2 regions of the Conexibacter sp. W3-3-2 genome follow, and region 1 is predicted to be linked to the other one. Evidence: riboswitches for the same ligand, from Rfam matches in the RefSeq annotation. Region 1 holds a riboswitch; the other holds the start of a gene.
The links. Region 1 has a riboswitch for cobalamin ahead of GKE82_RS15950 (CbtB domain-containing protein). Riboswitches for the same ligand answer to the same signal wherever they lie in the genome.
Positions count from the first base shown of each region.

Region 2: linked by a shared signal. The riboswitch ahead of GKE82_RS04495 (hypothetical protein) and the one ahead of GKE82_RS15950 (CbtB domain-containing protein) in region 1 are both predicted to bind cobalamin.

Region 1 covers NZ_WLYW01000001.1:3,279,363-3,287,139, reverse strand. Annotated here, with positions in the region: gene GKE82_RS15970 (cobyric acid synthase) at 1-373, opposite strand, end outside; gene GKE82_RS15965 (CobD/CbiB family cobalamin biosynthesis protein) at 370-1,296, opposite strand; gene GKE82_RS15960 (histidine phosphatase family protein) at 1,293-1,772, opposite strand; gene GKE82_RS15955 (CbtA family protein) at 1,984-2,736, opposite strand; gene GKE82_RS15950 (CbtB domain-containing protein) at 2,755-2,943, opposite strand; cobalamin riboswitch at 2,993-3,112, opposite strand; gene bluB (5,6-dimethylbenzimidazole synthase) at 3,201-5,012, shown strand; gene GKE82_RS15940 (hypothetical protein) at 5,303-5,884, opposite strand; gene GKE82_RS15935 (MarR family winged helix-turn-helix transcriptional regulator) at 5,988-6,437, shown strand; gene GKE82_RS15930 (citrate synthase 2) at 6,434-7,510, opposite strand; gene GKE82_RS15925 (MFS transporter) at 7,507-7,777, opposite strand, start outside.
Region 2 covers NZ_WLYW01000001.1:897,378-905,154, reverse strand. Annotated here, with positions in the region: gene GKE82_RS04520 (serine protease) at 1-869, opposite strand, end outside; gene GKE82_RS04515 (hypothetical protein) at 928-1,140, opposite strand; gene GKE82_RS29735 (phosphatase PAP2 family protein) at 1,218-2,114, shown strand; gene cobS (adenosylcobinamide-GDP ribazoletransferase) at 2,084-2,830, opposite strand; gene GKE82_RS04500 (cob(I)yrinic acid a,c-diamide adenosyltransferase) at 2,827-3,402, opposite strand; cobalamin riboswitch at 3,435-3,609, shown strand; gene GKE82_RS04495 (hypothetical protein) at 3,636-4,832, shown strand; gene GKE82_RS04490 (DUF4430 domain-containing protein) at 4,838-5,809, shown strand; gene GKE82_RS26785 (energy-coupling factor transporter transmembrane component T) at 5,806-6,687, shown strand; gene GKE82_RS04480 (ATP-binding cassette domain-containing protein) at 6,684-7,777, shown strand, end outside.

The DNA.
Region 1 (7,777 bases):
GGGCGCGCAGGTCGGCGAGCGCCTGCGCGACGATCGGCTTCAGCTCGTCCTTCAGCGACTGGTAGCTGCGCGCGTCGGCGTCCGCGTAGGGGCGGCCGTTGACGATCACCTGGCTGTGCCCGGAGCCGGAGGGCTTGATGAGGATCGGGTTCATCGCGATCTGCGGCTCGAGGCCGCAGGCGGCGGCCTGCACGGCCTGGGCGCGGCCGATCTCCCCGCCGTCCCGCGTCACGACGCTGTTGAGCGCCATGTTCTGCGCCTTGAACGGCGCGACCCGCACGCCCTGGCGGTGCAGCCAGCGGCAGATGCCGGCGGTGACGAGCGACTTGCCCGCGTCGGAGTGGGTGCCGGTGACGAGCAGCGCGCCCCTCATCGCCCGGTCCTCCGGGCGGCGTGGCGGGCGAGCGCGCAGACGCCCGCGGCCCCGAGCCCGACCGCGCGGGAGAGCCGGACCACGCGCGCGACGTCGCCGACCGCGACGGACCGTCCGGTCGCGTGCAGGACGGGGCGGTCCTCGGTGCGACCGCCGTAGCTCAGGCGCCCGCCGAGCCGCACGCCGAGCGCCCCGGCGAACGCGGCCTCGACGACGCCCGCGTTGGGGGACGGGTGGGCGAGCGCGGCCGGGGAGCGGGCGGCGGCGAGCGCCCGGGCGGGGGAGCCGCCGACGAGCGGTGCGGCGGCGGCGGTGAGCGCCGCGGTGAGCCGGGCGGGCGCGGCGCCGAGCGCGTCGTCGAGCCGGGCGGCCGCCCAGCCGAAGTCGGCGTAGCGGTCGGAGCGATGCCCCCACATGGCGTCGAGCGTGTTCGCGGCACGGAACCCGGCGACCCCGGCGGGCCCGGCGACCGCACCCCAGAAGAGCGCGCCGACGACCGCGTCGCTCGTGTTCTCGGCGACGCTCTCGACGACCGCGCGGGCGACGCCGTCGGCGTCGAGCGCCGCGGGGTCGCGGCCGACGAGCGCGGGCAGCGCGGTGCGCGCGCCGGCGAGATCGTCGCGGTGCAGGTGCGCGGCGATCCGCGCGGCGACGGTGCCGAGCGAGCGGCCGCCGAGCGCCGCCCAGGTGACCGCGACGAGCACCGGGCCGCGGCCGAGCCGACGGGCGGCGAGCTCGGCCAGCAGCGCGGTCCCGCCGACGAGCGCGGCGACGCACGCCGCGCCGCGGCCGCGGCGCGGGGCGTGCGCGGCGGCCTCCACGCGGGACGCGACGTGGCCGAACCCGGCGACCGGGTGGCCGCGGCGCGGGTCGCCCAGGAGCGCGTCGGCGGTCCAGCCGCCGAGCAGCGCGACCGCGCTCATCGGCTGCCCCAGACCGCGCCGAGTGCGCGCGGCTCGCGGCCGCGGCGGTCGGGCGTGACGGCCGCGTCGGCGGCGGGGGCGGGCGCGGCGACGAGCGGCCGGTTGACCCCGGCGACGGTCCAGCGGCCGTCGTGGGCGTGCAGCTCGGTCACGCCGAGCGGGGCGACGTCCAGGCGCCAGAAGGCGTCGAGCGGCGCGCCGAGCGCGTGGACGAGCGCGGCCTTCACCACGCCGCCGTGCGTGACCGCGAGCATCCGGCCCTCCGGCCCGTCGGGCGCGGCCCGCGTGTCGAGCCACGCGCCGACCCGCGCGACGACGTCGGCCAGCGACTCGCCGCCGTGCGGCGCCGCGGCGGGATCGGTCATCCAGGCGGTGACCGCGTCGGGGTCCCCCGCGGCGACCTCGGCGAGGGTGCGCCCCGCCCAGCGTCCGAAGTCGGCCTCGGCCAGGGCGGCGACGGGCGTCGCGTCGGGCAGGCCCAGCAGCGCGGCGGTCTCGCCCGCCCGCGGCAGGGGGAGCGCAGCGCGCCGTCACGCGCCCAGCCCGCGGCGGCGACCGCGGCGGCCCCGGCGCGGGCGGCGGCCACGCCGGTCGCGTCCAGCGGCTCGTCGTCGGTGGGGAAGCCGGCGGCGCGCACCGCGGCGGTGCGCGCGTGCCGGACCAGCACCAGCCGTCGCACCGGGCCTCCTAGGTCGTCACCGCGGCCCGCGCGGCGGCGGGGCGCAGCGCCCGGTCGGCGGCGATGCCGTAGCCGATGCCCAGCGACGTCCAGAAGACGAGCTGCGTGCCCAGCGAGCTGAGCCGGAACTGCCACAGCAGCGACGCCGGGAAGTCCGACGGCACCTCGTCGACGTCGGGCAGCGCGAGCACGAGGACGAGCGCGAGCACCCCGAACGTCAGGACCATCGCCAGCGGCCGGCGCCACGGCTCCTCCCCGCCGCTCTCGGCGAGCCGGCCGACGCGGATCGCGGCGAGCACCGACAGGGCGCCGGCGACGAGCAGGATCACGTAGTAGGCGGTGCGGTCCCCGATCGTGTCGGGGTCGCCGACGGCGGGCGGGTTGGCCGGGTACTTCACGAACGGGAGCGCGACGAGCGCCACGAACGCGCAGCCGGCGATGACGAGCGACAGCTGCCAGTCGCTGCGGGCGCGGCCGCGGCCACGGACCGCGAGGAACACGACCGCGAAGATCAGGCCCATGGCGACGCCGTAGAGGACGTTGCCGAGGAACAGGCCTCCGCGCTGCGCGTCCCGGGAGACGACGACGTCGGAGATGTGGGCGGGGATGAAGGTCAGGCCGGCGTGCGCGGCGGCCTTCGACTCCTCGATGTCGATGGCGTCCTGCACGAGCGGCTCGCCGACGAGGTACGCGAACAGGCCGGCGAGCAGCCCGGCGAGCACGCCGACGACGACCCCCCGGCGGATGGGAGCCCAGGTCATGGCTATGTCCCCTGGCCGCTAGTGGCAGGGCACGCCCAGCAGGTGCCGGGCGTCGTGGACCAGCTCGTGCAGGAAGCTGCCGGTCTGCGAGACGGCGCCCTGGTCGAACTGGACGAGGTACAGCAGCACCAGCATCGCGGCCGCCGCGACGATCGCGGGGAGCAGATCGCGGACGGGGACGGGCGTGGGCGCAGCGGTGGTGTTCATGAGGCCTCCCGGGATCAGGCGTCCCGAATCGATGGGCCGTGGCGGGCGGAGTGTCCTGGCTCCCGGATCGCTGCTCGCCTCGCCTTCCAGCCCGTTGCGGGCCGTGGCTGCTTGAGGGTCGCTCCCCGGACACAGTGGCGCGACCGCCCCGGATTTCAACCGGGTTCCTGCGCGCCGCCACGTGGTTCGTCGGCCAACCTAGCGAACGCGACGCACGAACGTCAACGACGCCGTGTCGCGTTACCGTTGTCGCCCCCATGTCCCGGCCCCCGTCGTCCTCCGACGCGTTCGTGCGCCCGCCGACCCCGGCGGGATTCGATCCGTCACGGGCCGCGGAGCGGGCGGCGGACCCTCGCGCGTGGCGGTTCGCGGACGACGCCCGTGCCGCGGTCCACGCGGTGATCGAGCAGCGCCGGGACATCCGCCGGTTCCGCCCGGACGCGATCCCCGACGACGTCCTCGAGCGCGTCCTGACGGCCGGCCACCGGGCGCCGAGCGTCGGGCTGATGCAGCCGACGCGGTTCGTGGTGGTGCGCGACCGGGGCACGCGCAGCGCGATGCGGACGATCGCGCAGCGGGAGCGTCTGCGACAGGCGGAGCGGTTCGACGAGCGCGCCGGGCACTTCCTGGACCAGAAGATCGAGGGGGTCGTGGAGGCCCCGATCGGCCTGGTCGTCTGCTGCGACCGCGGCGAGGACGGGGCCGAGGTGTTCGGCCGCGGCACGATCCCGGAGACCGACGTGTACTCGACGGCGTGCGCGATCCAGAACGTGTGGCTCGCCGCACGGGCGGAGGGCCTGGGCGTCGGCTGGGTGAGCTTCTACCGGCCCGACGACCTGCGCGAGCTGCTCGGGATCCCGGCGCGGGTCGAGCCGATGGCGTGGCTGTGCCTCGGCTGGCCGGACGAGCGACCGGTGCGGCCGGGCCTGGAGGCCGCGGGCTGGGCGGCGCGGCTGCCGCTGCGGGACGTGGTGATGGAGGACCGCTGGGACGACGCCGCGCCGGTGAGCGCCCGCGCCCGAGCGGCCGGGGCCTCGTCCTCCGCCGGCCGTGACGGGCTCGGCGGTGCGGGGCCGGACGTCCGGGCGCTCGTCGCCGCCCGGGACCGCTTCGACGAGCTCGTCACGCCCACGGGGAGCCTCGGCGCCCTGCACGCGGTGGTCGAGCGGTGGGCGTCGATCACCGGGGCCGCCCCGCCCGCGCAGCTGCGCGCCGGGGTCCTGGTGGCGGCCGCCGACCACGGGCACGTCGGCCGCGGGACGAGCCTCTTCGACGGCACCGTGTCGGGGGAGATCCTCGCCGCCACCGGCCGCGGTGAGACCGCGGTCGCGGTGCTGTGCGCGGCGGGTGGTCACCGGCTGCTCGCGGCGGACGTCGGGCTGCGCGGACCGCGGGTGCCGGGCGTGCGGGACCTGCGGATCGCGGACGGCACGGCGGATCTCGTCGGCGAGGACGCGCTGTCGGCGGCGCAGTTGCGGGCGGCGCTCGAGGCGGGCGCGACGCTCGTCGACGAGCTCGCCGACGCGGGCGTCGACTGCGTCGTGCTCGGGGAGATCGGCATCGGCAACACGACGACCGCGGCGGCGCTGGCCGCGGTCCTCGGCGTGGCCGGCCCGGAGCGGCTGGTCGGGCGGGGCACCGGCAGTGACCACGCCGGGATCGCCCGCAAGCGCGCCGCGGTGGAGGCGGTGCTGACCCGGGTCGGCGGGCGCGCGCTCGGTGGCCACGAGGCGCTGCGGACGGCCGGGGGCCTGGAGCTGGCGGCGCTCGCCGGGGCGACCGCGCGCGCGGCGGCCCGCCGGCTTCCGGTCGTGCTGGACGGGTACGCGGCGAGCGTGTCGGCGCTGTGCGCGGTCCGGGAGGAGCCGCTCCTGGCCGAGCACCTGATCGCCGGTCACCGCTCCGCCGAGCCCGCGCACGGCCTCGTGCTCGCCGAGCTCGGCCTCGAGCCGCTGCTCGACTTGCGCCTGCGCCTCGGTGAGGCCTCGGGCGCCCTGCTCGCCCTCCCCCTGATCGCCCAGGCCGGCCGCCTGCACCGCGAGATGGGCGCCTTCCGCGAGCGCCCCTGACGCCGCGCGGCGGGCGCGGGCGCACCTCCCACCTCCGTACTGGGTGATCCGAGCGCCACATATGGGTCCCGGATCACCCAGAACGCCCACGGCGAGCACGGTCCGCGCGGCCACCGCGCCGCGCCCACGCCACGCACCCCACCCCGTACTGGGTGATCCGAGCGCCACATATGGGTCCCGGATCACCCAGAACGCCGGCGCCGCACGGCCCGCACCCCGTACTGGGTGACCTGAGCGCCACATATGGATTCCAGATCACCCAGAACGCCCGGATCGCGGGCGCGGCCCGGCTACGCGCCGGCGGTGGCCGCGTCGACGAGGCGCTGCACGTCGACCGAGGGCGGGGCGTCGACGACGCAGGTGTGGCCGTCGCGCTCCCAGGCGAGCGTGATGCGGCCGCCGCGGTTGAAGACGCGGTAGGTCGTGCCGTCGCGCTCGACGGAGCCGTCCCCGGGGTTCGCGGCCAGCGCGGCCCCCGCGACGATCGAGTAGCCGATCGCGACGCCCGCCGGGTCGCGATAGGCGACCGTCGTGATCGCGCGGCCGCCGAGCTCGTCACGGCGCGCGCCGACGGCCTGCCAGCGCAGCGGGCGGCCGGTGAGGTCCGGGAACGCGACGCCCTCCACGGCGAGCGCGAGCCGCCCGTCGCGGGCCGCGGGTGCGGGGTCGGTCGGGGCCAGGCGCGTCGCGGACGCCACGCGCAGCACGTCGGGTCCGCCCGGCAGGTCCGAGCCGGCCTGCAGGCCGACCGCGATCGTGCCGACCACGGCGACGACCAGCGCGATCACGCCGGCGATCCAGCGCGGCGTCCAGCGCCGCGCGACGGCGGGACGCTCGGCCGCGGGGGACGGGGTGGGACGGGAGTCGCTCATCGATCCGGTGGGTCGGAGGTACGGCGCAGGCGCGAAGCATACGCACCCACCCACGACCGTTGAGGTCATCAACGATCGCGGACCTCAGCTACCATCCGGGGAGATGGCCACCGGCACCCGACAGGCCCCCGCGGTCGAGGCCTGGCGTCTCGTCCACGAGCTCACCGGTCCGGCGCGCGGCTGGTTCCTCGACACGCTGCGCGAGCGCGACCTCTCGCCGCCGCAGTGGCTGGCGCTGCGCCGCCTCAGCTGCGGCGAGCCGACGCCGATGGGCGAGCTCGCCGCGACGCTCCACTGCGACAACTCCAACGTCACCGGGATCGTCGACCGGCTGGAGCGGCGGGGCCTCGTCGAGCGCCGCGCCGCGGAGCACGACCGGCGTGTCAAGCACCTCGTCATCACGCAGGACGGCCGCGCGCTGCACGCCGAGATCGCCGCGGCGCTCGACGCCGGACCGAACCCGCTGGCCGCGCTCCCCCGCGAGGAGCAGCGCGTCCTGCGGGACCTGCTGCGCCGCGCGGTCGCCGCGCAGCGCGCCGCCGACGAGGACTAGACCGCTCCGACCGGGCGCGGCCCCTCGCCGACGTACCGGGCGGTCGGCCGGATCAGCCGCGCCTCGCGCTTCTGCTCGAGGATGTGCGCGGACCAGCCCGCGACCCGCGCGCAGGTGAACATCGGGGTGAAGAGGTCCGCCGGGACCTCGGCGAGGTCGAGGATCACCGCGCTCCAGAACTCGACGTTCGTCGCGAGGACGCGGTCGGGCTTGCGCGCCTGCAGCTCGGCGAGCGCCGCCTGCTCGAGCGCGGCGGCGACCTCGTAGCGGGGGGAGCCGAGCTCGCTCGCGGTGCGGCGCAGCACGCGCGCCCGCGGATCCTCGGCCCGGTAGACGCGGTGGCCGAAGCCCATCAGCCGCTCGCCACGGTCGAGCGCGTCCTTGACCCAGCGCTCGGCGTCCCCGGTCCGCTCGACGCCCTCGATCATCGCGAGCACGCGGGAGGGCGCGCCACCGTGCAGCGGCCCGGAGAGGGCGCCGACGGCGGCGGAGAGCGCGGCGGCGCAGTCCGCCCCGGTCGAGGTGACGACGCGGGCGGTGAACGTCGAGGCGTTCATGCCGTGCTCGGCGGCGGCGATCCAGTAGGCGTCGATCGCCTTCTCGTGCGCCGGGTCGACCTCGCCGCGCCAGCGGGTGAGGAAGCGGCCGGCGAGCGTCGTCGCGCGGTCGACCTCCTCCTGCGGCACCCACGGCCGGCCGAGCCCACGGGCGGACTGGGCGACGAACGAGAGCGCCTGCGCCGACGCGCGCGCGAGGTCGTCGCGGGCCTGCTCGTCGCTGATGTCGATGACGGGCCGGTAGCCGTACTCGGGCGCGAGCATCGCCAGCGCGCTCTGGACGTCGACGCGGTGGTCGCCGGAGCGCACGAGCAGCGGGTGCGGCTCCGCGGGCGCGAGGCCGGGCCGCAGGGTCCCGTCGACCAGGAGGCCCCAGACCTGCTCGTAGGGGACGCTGCCGACGAGGTCCTCGAGGTCGACGCCGCGGTAGCGCAGCGCCCCACCCTCCTTGTCGGGCTCGGCGATGGTGGTGGCGAAGGCGACGACGCCTTCGAGGCCGGACTGGACGTCGCTCATGCGGGTGACCCTCCGAGGGTGGTGGTGGACAGGCGCTCCGGGCCGTCGCCGCCCGGCGGGCGCGATCGCCGCGCGCGCTCGCGGCGCGCGTTGCGGGCGGTCTCGTCGCCCTCCAGGGGCGCGAGGACGACGACGGCGAGGGCGGGCGCGACGGCGACGAGCGCGAAGCCGAGCGCCCACGAGGTGGACGCGACGACGAGCCCGAAGACCGCGGGGGCGACCGTGGTGCCGAGCGCGACGATCGTGTTCTGCAGGCTCATGGCGACC
Region 2 (7,777 bases), 2.4 Mb from region 1:
CCCGCGACCGCCCCGGCTACCGCGTCGACCGTCGCCTTCGGCGGCGCGCCGGCCGCGGTCGCCAGGAAGCCCTGGATCGCGGCCGCCCCGACCTCCGTGTAGACCCCGTACTTCTGTGGCGCCGCGCAGCCGTCGCCGAACGACACGATCCCGGCGAGCTTCAGCGCCCCGCTCGAGCGCGTCATCAGCGGCCCGCCGGAGTCCCCCTGGCAGGAGTCCTTCCCGCCCTCGGGCAGGCCCGCGCACAGCATCACGTCGACCACGAGGCTGCCCGCGTAGGAGTTCGCGTCGTTGCAGTCCGCGTCGCTCACCACCGGCACCTCGACCTCGAGCAGGCGCGCGGACGCCTGTCCGCCGTCGGTCGTGCGGCCCCAGCCGATGACCACCGCGGGACGGCCGGTCGCGTAGGACGCCGCGTCGACCGCGGGGTCGACGACGCTCAGCGGCTGCTGGGTCGCCGGCTGTGGCAGCGTGATCACCGCGGCGTCGTTGGCCGACGTGCGCGGGTCGTAGTCCGGATGCAGCTGGACGGCGGACGCGACCTGCCGGTCGCCCTGGCCGGCGAGGTCGGAGCCCAGCGACACCGTCACGCGCTCCGGCGCGATCGCGACCGGGCGGGGCACGACGAGCGGCAGCGCGTAGTTCGCCGCGTCGAGGCAGTGGGCGGCGGTCGCGACCTTCGTGCGCGAGATGAGGGTGCCACCGCACGACAGGGATGCCGCGCCGAGGTCGATCCGCAGGTGCGCCTGTGCCGGGTAGGCGCCCGGCGCGGTCGGCCCGCCGCCGACGATCCGCTTCTGGGCGTCCGCCGCGGCGGGCAGGAGCAGCAGGGGCAGCGTCGCGAGGAGCGCGATCCGGGCGAGGGGCATGCAGGCGGGAACGACCGCCGGCCCCGGAACTGGCGGCGATCGTCGCGGATCCGGTCGATCAGTGCACGGGGACGCGCACGACCCCGGGACCGCGGCGGGCGCCCTGCAGCGGCACCAGCGCCCGCGAGCCGTCGGACAGGCGCACGAGCAGCCCCGTCGGGCACGCCGCCCGGTCGGCGATCTGCACCGCCTCCACGCGCCCGACCGGACGGCCGTCGAGGCCCTCCACGCGCGTGCCGACCCAGCTGGGGATCTCGCCGACGCTGCTCATGGACGGGGAGTTCGCGGCGCGTCGGCGTCCCCCTGCGACCGGGCGGGACCGTGCAGGACGCCCGCTACCCTGGAAGGGTGCTCCGTCGTCCCGGACCACCCGCGCTCGGCGCCCTCATGTGCCTCGTCGGCCTCGCCGTCACGGGCGCGATCGCGCTGCTCTCACCGCGCGCCCAGTTCCGCGACAGCGCCACGCTGCAGGGGTTCGTCGGGCTCAACCAGCCCGAGGTCACGCCGATCATCGACCGCATCGCGCACCTCGCCGACCCCGACGCCTACGGCCTCATCGGCTTCTCGCTCGCGCTCGTCGCGCTCGCCCGCGGTCGCGTGCGGCTCGCCGCGCTGATCCCCGTCGTCCTGGTCTGCGCGGGCGCGACCACCACGCTGCTCAAGCCGCTGCTGGCGACCGAGCGCTACGAGGACTGGCTCGGCAACGGGCAGATCGCCGCCGCCTCCTGGCCCAGCGGGCACGCCAGCGCGTCGATGACGCTCGGCCTGCTCGCCGTGCTCGCGATGCCGCCGCGCCTGCGGCCCACCGCCGCGGCCGCGGGCGGGGCGTTCGCGATCTGCGTCAGCTACTCGATCCTCGCGCTCGGCTGGCACTTCCCGTCCGACGTGATCGGCGGCTTCCTCAACGCCGCGATGTGGGTGCTCCTCGCGGTCACCGCACTCGCCCTCGCCGAGCAGCGCCGACCCGAGCGCCGCCCCCGCTGGGCGCTCGTCCGCGACGGGCAGGCGCGGCCGATCGACGCCGTCGGGCCGATCGCGCTCGGCGCCGGCGCGGCCGCAATGGTCGGGGCCGTGGCGTTCAGCCGACCCGGCAAGGTCGCCGAGTACACGCTCACGCGCCCGACGTGGACGGCCGGGGCGATCGCGATCGCCGGGCTCGCCGCGCTGCTCGCCGCCGCGCTCGCACGCACGCTCGGCGGACCGGTCGCCGACGCTCAGGACCAGGCGGCCGCGAGCACCACGTAGGTCGCCAGCTCGACGACCTTGTTGACCGCGCCGAAGCTGTCGCCGGTCACGCCCCCGAACTGCCGGGCCAGCACGAGCCCGCCGCCGAACGTCAGCACTACCGCGACGCCGACCGCCAGCAGTCCCGGCCCGACCCCGGCGCACAGCACCGCGACCGCCACCGCGAAGACCGACGTGACCGCCAGGCCCACCGGCGTCGCGCGCACGAGCGTCCCGGATCCACCCGCGCGCGCGGGCGCCGCGAGCAGCGAGTGGGGGAGGACCGACCAGCGGCCCAGCACGTGCGCGGTCAGCGCGGCCAGCAGCACGTCCTCGCCGGACAGGCCGACCAGGACGCTGAACGGCAGCAGCACCATGAACACCAGGGCCAGGCCCCCGTAGGTGCCGACCCGCGAGTCCTTCAGGATCTCCAGGCGCCGCTCGCGCGTGACGTGCGCGCCGTAGGCGTCGGACACGTCGGCGAGCCCGTCCTCGTGGAAGCCGCCGGTGATCACGATCGCGGCGAACAGCGCCAGCAACGTCGCCGGGGCCGGATCGACCGCGAGGTCGGCGAGCAGCCGGGTGCCGCCGAGCACGCCGCCGACGAGCAGCCCGACCGCCGGGAACCACATCGCCGCCCGGCTCAGCCCGGCGGCGTCGAGCGTCCGGCCGTCGGAGACCGGGATGCGCGTGAGGAACGCGACCGCGGTCCGCGCGTCGGCGAGCGGCCCGCTCACCGGTAGCGGCCGGGCTCCCAGAGGGGCTCGGCGTCGCCGTTGGCGCCGCGCGCGAGGATGAACAGCAGGTCGGAGAGCCGGTTGAGGTAGCGCACGACCTCCGGGTTGGCGTCCGTCACCAGGATCGAGCGGCGCTCGGCGCGGCGGCAGACCGTGCGGCACACGTGCAGGTGCGCGGCGGCCGCGGTGCCGCCCGGCAGGATGAAGCTCTTGAGCGGGGCGAGCGTCGCGTTGACCTCGTCGCAGATCGACTCGAGCCACGCCACCTGCTCAGGGCGCACGCGCAGCCGCTCGCGCGCGGGCGCCTCCCCGTCGGCGGCCGGCTCCGGCTCCGGGACCGACAGGTCGGCACCGAGGTCGAAGAGGTCGTTCTGGACGCGCTGCAGCCAGGCGACGTACCGCTCCGGCAGCCCGTCGACCGTGATCGTCACGCCGATCTGCGAGTTCAGCTCGTCGATGTCGCCGTACGCCTCGATCCGCGGATGCGTCTTCGGCACGCGGCTCATGTCCCCGAGGTGCGTCTCGCCCCCGTCGCCGAGCTTCGTGTAGATGCGGGTGAGGTTGACGGTCATGGCCGCAACGATGTCAGATGCGTCGCGCGCGTAGACTTCCCCGCGTTCAAGGTCGGTGGTGAAGGGAAGTCCGGTGCGAATCCGGCGCGGACCCGCCACTGTGACCGGGGACGCCCCCCGCACGACGCCACCGGGTCATCGACCACGGGAAGGCGCGGAGGGGTAGGCCCGGGAGCCAGGAGACCTGCCTCCGACCACCAGCACACGACCCTCGTGGAAAGGGGTTGCCTGCCATGCAGCACGCCACCCGCGGCCTCCTGGCCGCCACCCTCACCGCCGTCGCGCTCGCGGCGCCGGCCGTCTCCCTCGCGGCGCCCACCGTCACCGTCCGCATCGAGGGCGCCAGCGCGACGCTGCTGGAGCAGACGACCGTCACGCTCGACGGGCGCCCGACGCCCGCCCCGGGGAACTGCCCCGCCAACACGGTCGCCGCCGCCATCGAGAAGGCGACGGCCGGCAACTGGGACCGGCAGGCGTTCACCTCGACGATCCTCGGCGAGAGCCACACCTTCACCCAGAACGACTACTGGGGCGAGTGGCTCAACGAGAAGTACGGCGGCGGCGCGTGCAGCGACGTCGTCGCGGAGGGCGATCGCGTGGTCATGATGGCCGACGTCAGCGGCAGCTCGTTCGAGCCGACCGTCGTCCCGCTGACGCTGACCGGCGCCCCTGCCCGCGTCTCGCCGGGCACCCCCTTCACCGTGCAGGTCGACAAGTACACCGCGCCGACCGGGAGCCCCGGCGAGGGCGTCAAGGCCCCGGCCGGCGGCGCCACCATCCGCGGCGCGGGTGTCACGACCGCCGCCGACGGCAAGGCGACGGTCACGCTCACGCAGCGTGGAGAGACGACGCTGAAGGCGTCGCTGCCCGGCACGCAGACCGGCGGCCTCGTGATCGACTCGCGCTCGCCCGCCGTCACCGTCTGCGTCACCGACGGCGCCGACGGCTTCTGCGGCACCACGAAGCCCGGTCAGCCGCCCGCGCCGCAGCCGACGACGCTGCCCGCCCCCTGCCAGACGCTCGGCGACGACGGGCTCTGCGGCACGAAGGACACCCGCGCCCCCGGCGGCAGCATCGCCTCGGTCACCGAGCAGCAGCGGTTCGCGCGCGGCAAGGGACCGCGCACCCTGGCGGGCCGCGCGACCGACGCCCAGGGCATCGCCAAGGTCCAGCTGCGGCTGACCCGCACCAACGGCCGGACCTGCCAGCGGTTCGACGGGGCCCGTGAGCGGCTCGTCACGACCAAGAAGTGCGGCGCCGCGAACGCGACGTTCTTCGACGCCGGCACCAGCGCCGACTGGTCCTACCTGCTGCCGTCCGCGCTCCCGAAGGGCCGCTACGTTCTGGACGTCCGCAGCACCGACAGCACCGGCAACGTCGACCGCACGCTCCAGCGCGGCCGCAACCGCGTCGTGTTCTTCGTGTCCTGATGACCGTGCGCCCGCGTCCCGTCCGCCGCCTCGCCGCGCTGCTCGCCCTCGTCTGGGCGAGCACGACGCTCGCCGCCTGCGGGCTGGGCGCGGGAGCCACCCCGACCGACACCCGCCTGACGATCACCCAGGACTTCGGCACGAAGGTCCTCGACGAGCGCGACGACCCGCAGTCCCGGGGCGCCGACACCGTCATGCGGCTCCTGCAGCGCAACGCGAAGGTGCAGACCCGCTACGGCGGCGGCTTCGTGCAGTCGATCGACGGCGTCGCCGGCGGCACCCGCGACGGCCGGCCGGTCGACTGGTTCTTCTACGTCAACGGCGTCCTCTCGCAGGAGGGCGCGACCTCCTACGAGGTCAAGGAGGGCGACCACGTCTGGTGGGACCACCACGACTGGGGCCTCACCAACGACGTGCCCGCCGTCGTCGGCACCTACCCGGAGCCGTTCGTGCACGGGGTCGAGGGCAAGCGCCTGCCCGTCCGCGTCGAGTGCGTCGAGCTCGAGAGCACGACCTGCGACGCCGTCCGCGACCGGCTCGTCAGCCTCGGCATCGTCGTCGGCAAGGGCGGCCTGCAGCGCTCGCTCGCCGCCGAGACGATCCGCGTGATCGTCGGCCGCTACGAGCAGATCCGGGCCGACAAGACCGTCCGCCAGCTCGAGCAGGGCCCGAAGGTCAGCGGCGTCTACGCGCGACCCGCCGCCGACGGCAGGTCGATCGCGGTGCTGGACCCGCGCGGCCGGACGACGCGGACGCTCGGCCCCGGTGCCGGTCTCGTCGCCGCCGTGCGCGTCGACGACGCCCCGCCCGTCTGGGTGCTCACCGGCACCGACGACACCGGCCTGCGCGCCGCGACCAGCGCCCTGGACCCGGCGACGCTCGCCCGGAAGTTCGCCTACGCCAGCGGCGGCGGCGCCCCCGACGGCGGTCTGGGGCTGCCCGAGGTCCCGACGACCGCCGCGCCCGCCACGCCGTGACCTACCGGCGGCTCGCGAGCCCGCTGCACGCGACCCGCGCGTCCGCCGGGGCCCTCTTCTGCCTCGTGCTCGCGGCCGGCGCCCTGCTGGAGCACCCGCTCCTGCTCGGCGCCGTCGCCACCGCCGTCCTCGTCAGCGCCGCCGGCGCCGGCGTGCTCGCCGACCTCGGCCGGACCGCGAAGTACGTCGTCCCGCTCGCGATCGTCTTCGGGCTCATCAACCCGCTGGTCGTGCGCGAGGGTCTCACCGTGTTCGCGCGGCTCGGGGAGATCCCGCCGTTCGGCCAGGTCGACCTCACCGTCGAGGCGCTCCTCTACGGGGTGATCCTCGGGGCGCGGATCGTCGTCGTCGCGCTCGCCTTCGCGCTCTTCACCGCCTGTGTCGACCCGGACGAGCTGCTGAAGCTCTTCCGCCGCGTGTCGTTCCGCTCGGCGCTCACCGCGACGCTCGCGACCCGGCTCGTGCCCGTGCTCGCCCGCGACGGCCGCCGCCTCGAGCTCGCGCGCCGCTCGCGCGCGGTCGCTCCGGACGGTGCCGGACCCAGCCGCGCCGACCGCGTGGTGATCCTCCGGGCGGTCGCGTCCGGCGCGCTGGACCGGGCCGTCGACGTCGCGGCGACGCTCGAGGTCCGCGGCTACGGCGCCACGCACCGCGCCCGGCCCGCCCACCGTCCCTGGTCGCGGCACGACCTCGCGTTCCTCGCCGCCGCGCTCGTCCTCGTGCTGCTCTTCGCGGGCTCCGCGCTCGCCGGGATCGGGCGCTTCGAGGCCTACCCGCTGCTGCAGGCGCCCGTCGGGCCCGGCGAGCTCGCCGTCGCCAGCGCGATCGTGCTCGTCAGCGTCCTGCCGTTCCTCGACCGCCGGGGGATCGAGCCGTGAGCGTCCTGCGCGTCGACGCACTCACCTACACGTACGCGGACGCGACGCTGCCCGCGCTGCAGGACGTGTCGCTGACGATCGAGCCCGGCGAGTTCGTCGTGCTCGCCGGCGACTCCGCCTCCGGCAAGTCGACGCTGCTGCGCGCCGCCAACGGCCTCGTCCCGCACTTCCACGGCGGCACGCTCGCCGGACGCGTGCTCGTCGGCGGCCTCGACACCCGCGAGCACGGACCCGCCGACCTCGCCGGGGTCGTCGGCAGCCTCTTCCAGGACCCCGAGTCGCAGACCGTCATGGGCACCGTCCGGGCGGAGCTCGCGTTCCCGCTGGAGAACCGCGGGCACGGCCCCGCCGCCGTCGCGCGCGGGGTGGAGGAGGCGGCGCTCGCGCTCGGCATCGAGGGCCTGCTCGACCGCGCCACCCACGAGCTCTCCGGCGGGGAGCTGCAGCGCGTCGCGCTCGGCGCCGCGCTCGCCGGCCGCCCGCGGATCGTGCTCCTGGACGAGCCCACCTCCCAGCTCGACCCGGTCGCCGGCGACGAGCTCGTCTGGCTGCTGCGCCGCCTCAACGAGGAGTGGGGGACCGCGGTCGTCCTCTCCGAGCACCGGCTCGAGCGCTGCCTCGGGCACGCCGACCGGGTCGTCGTCATGCAGGACGGGCGGATCGCCTGCGACGCCGCGCCCCGCGCGTTCCTGCACTGGGCGGCCGAGCACCACCCGGCGCTCCTGACCCCCGGGGCGCGGCTGTTCCAGCGCGCGGGGCTGCGCCCCCCGCCCGCCGGGGTCAAGGACGCGCGCGGCACCCTGCGCGGCCACGGGCTGCTCGCCGACGAGGAGGCGGTCGGTCCCGCGCCGCTTCCCGACGCCGAAGGCGCGACCGTCGACGCGGGCGGACCGCTCGCCGCCGTCGGCCGCCTGCTGCGCCGCCCGTCCGACGACGGCGCCGCGGTCGCCGCCCGCGACCTCTGGCACGAGCTGCCCGGCGGCCGCACGATCCTCCGCGCCGTCGACCTGCGCGTCGAGCCCGGCGAGTGCGTCGCGCTCATGGGCCGCAACGGCGCCGGCAAGTCCACGCTGCTGCGCCACCTCGCGGG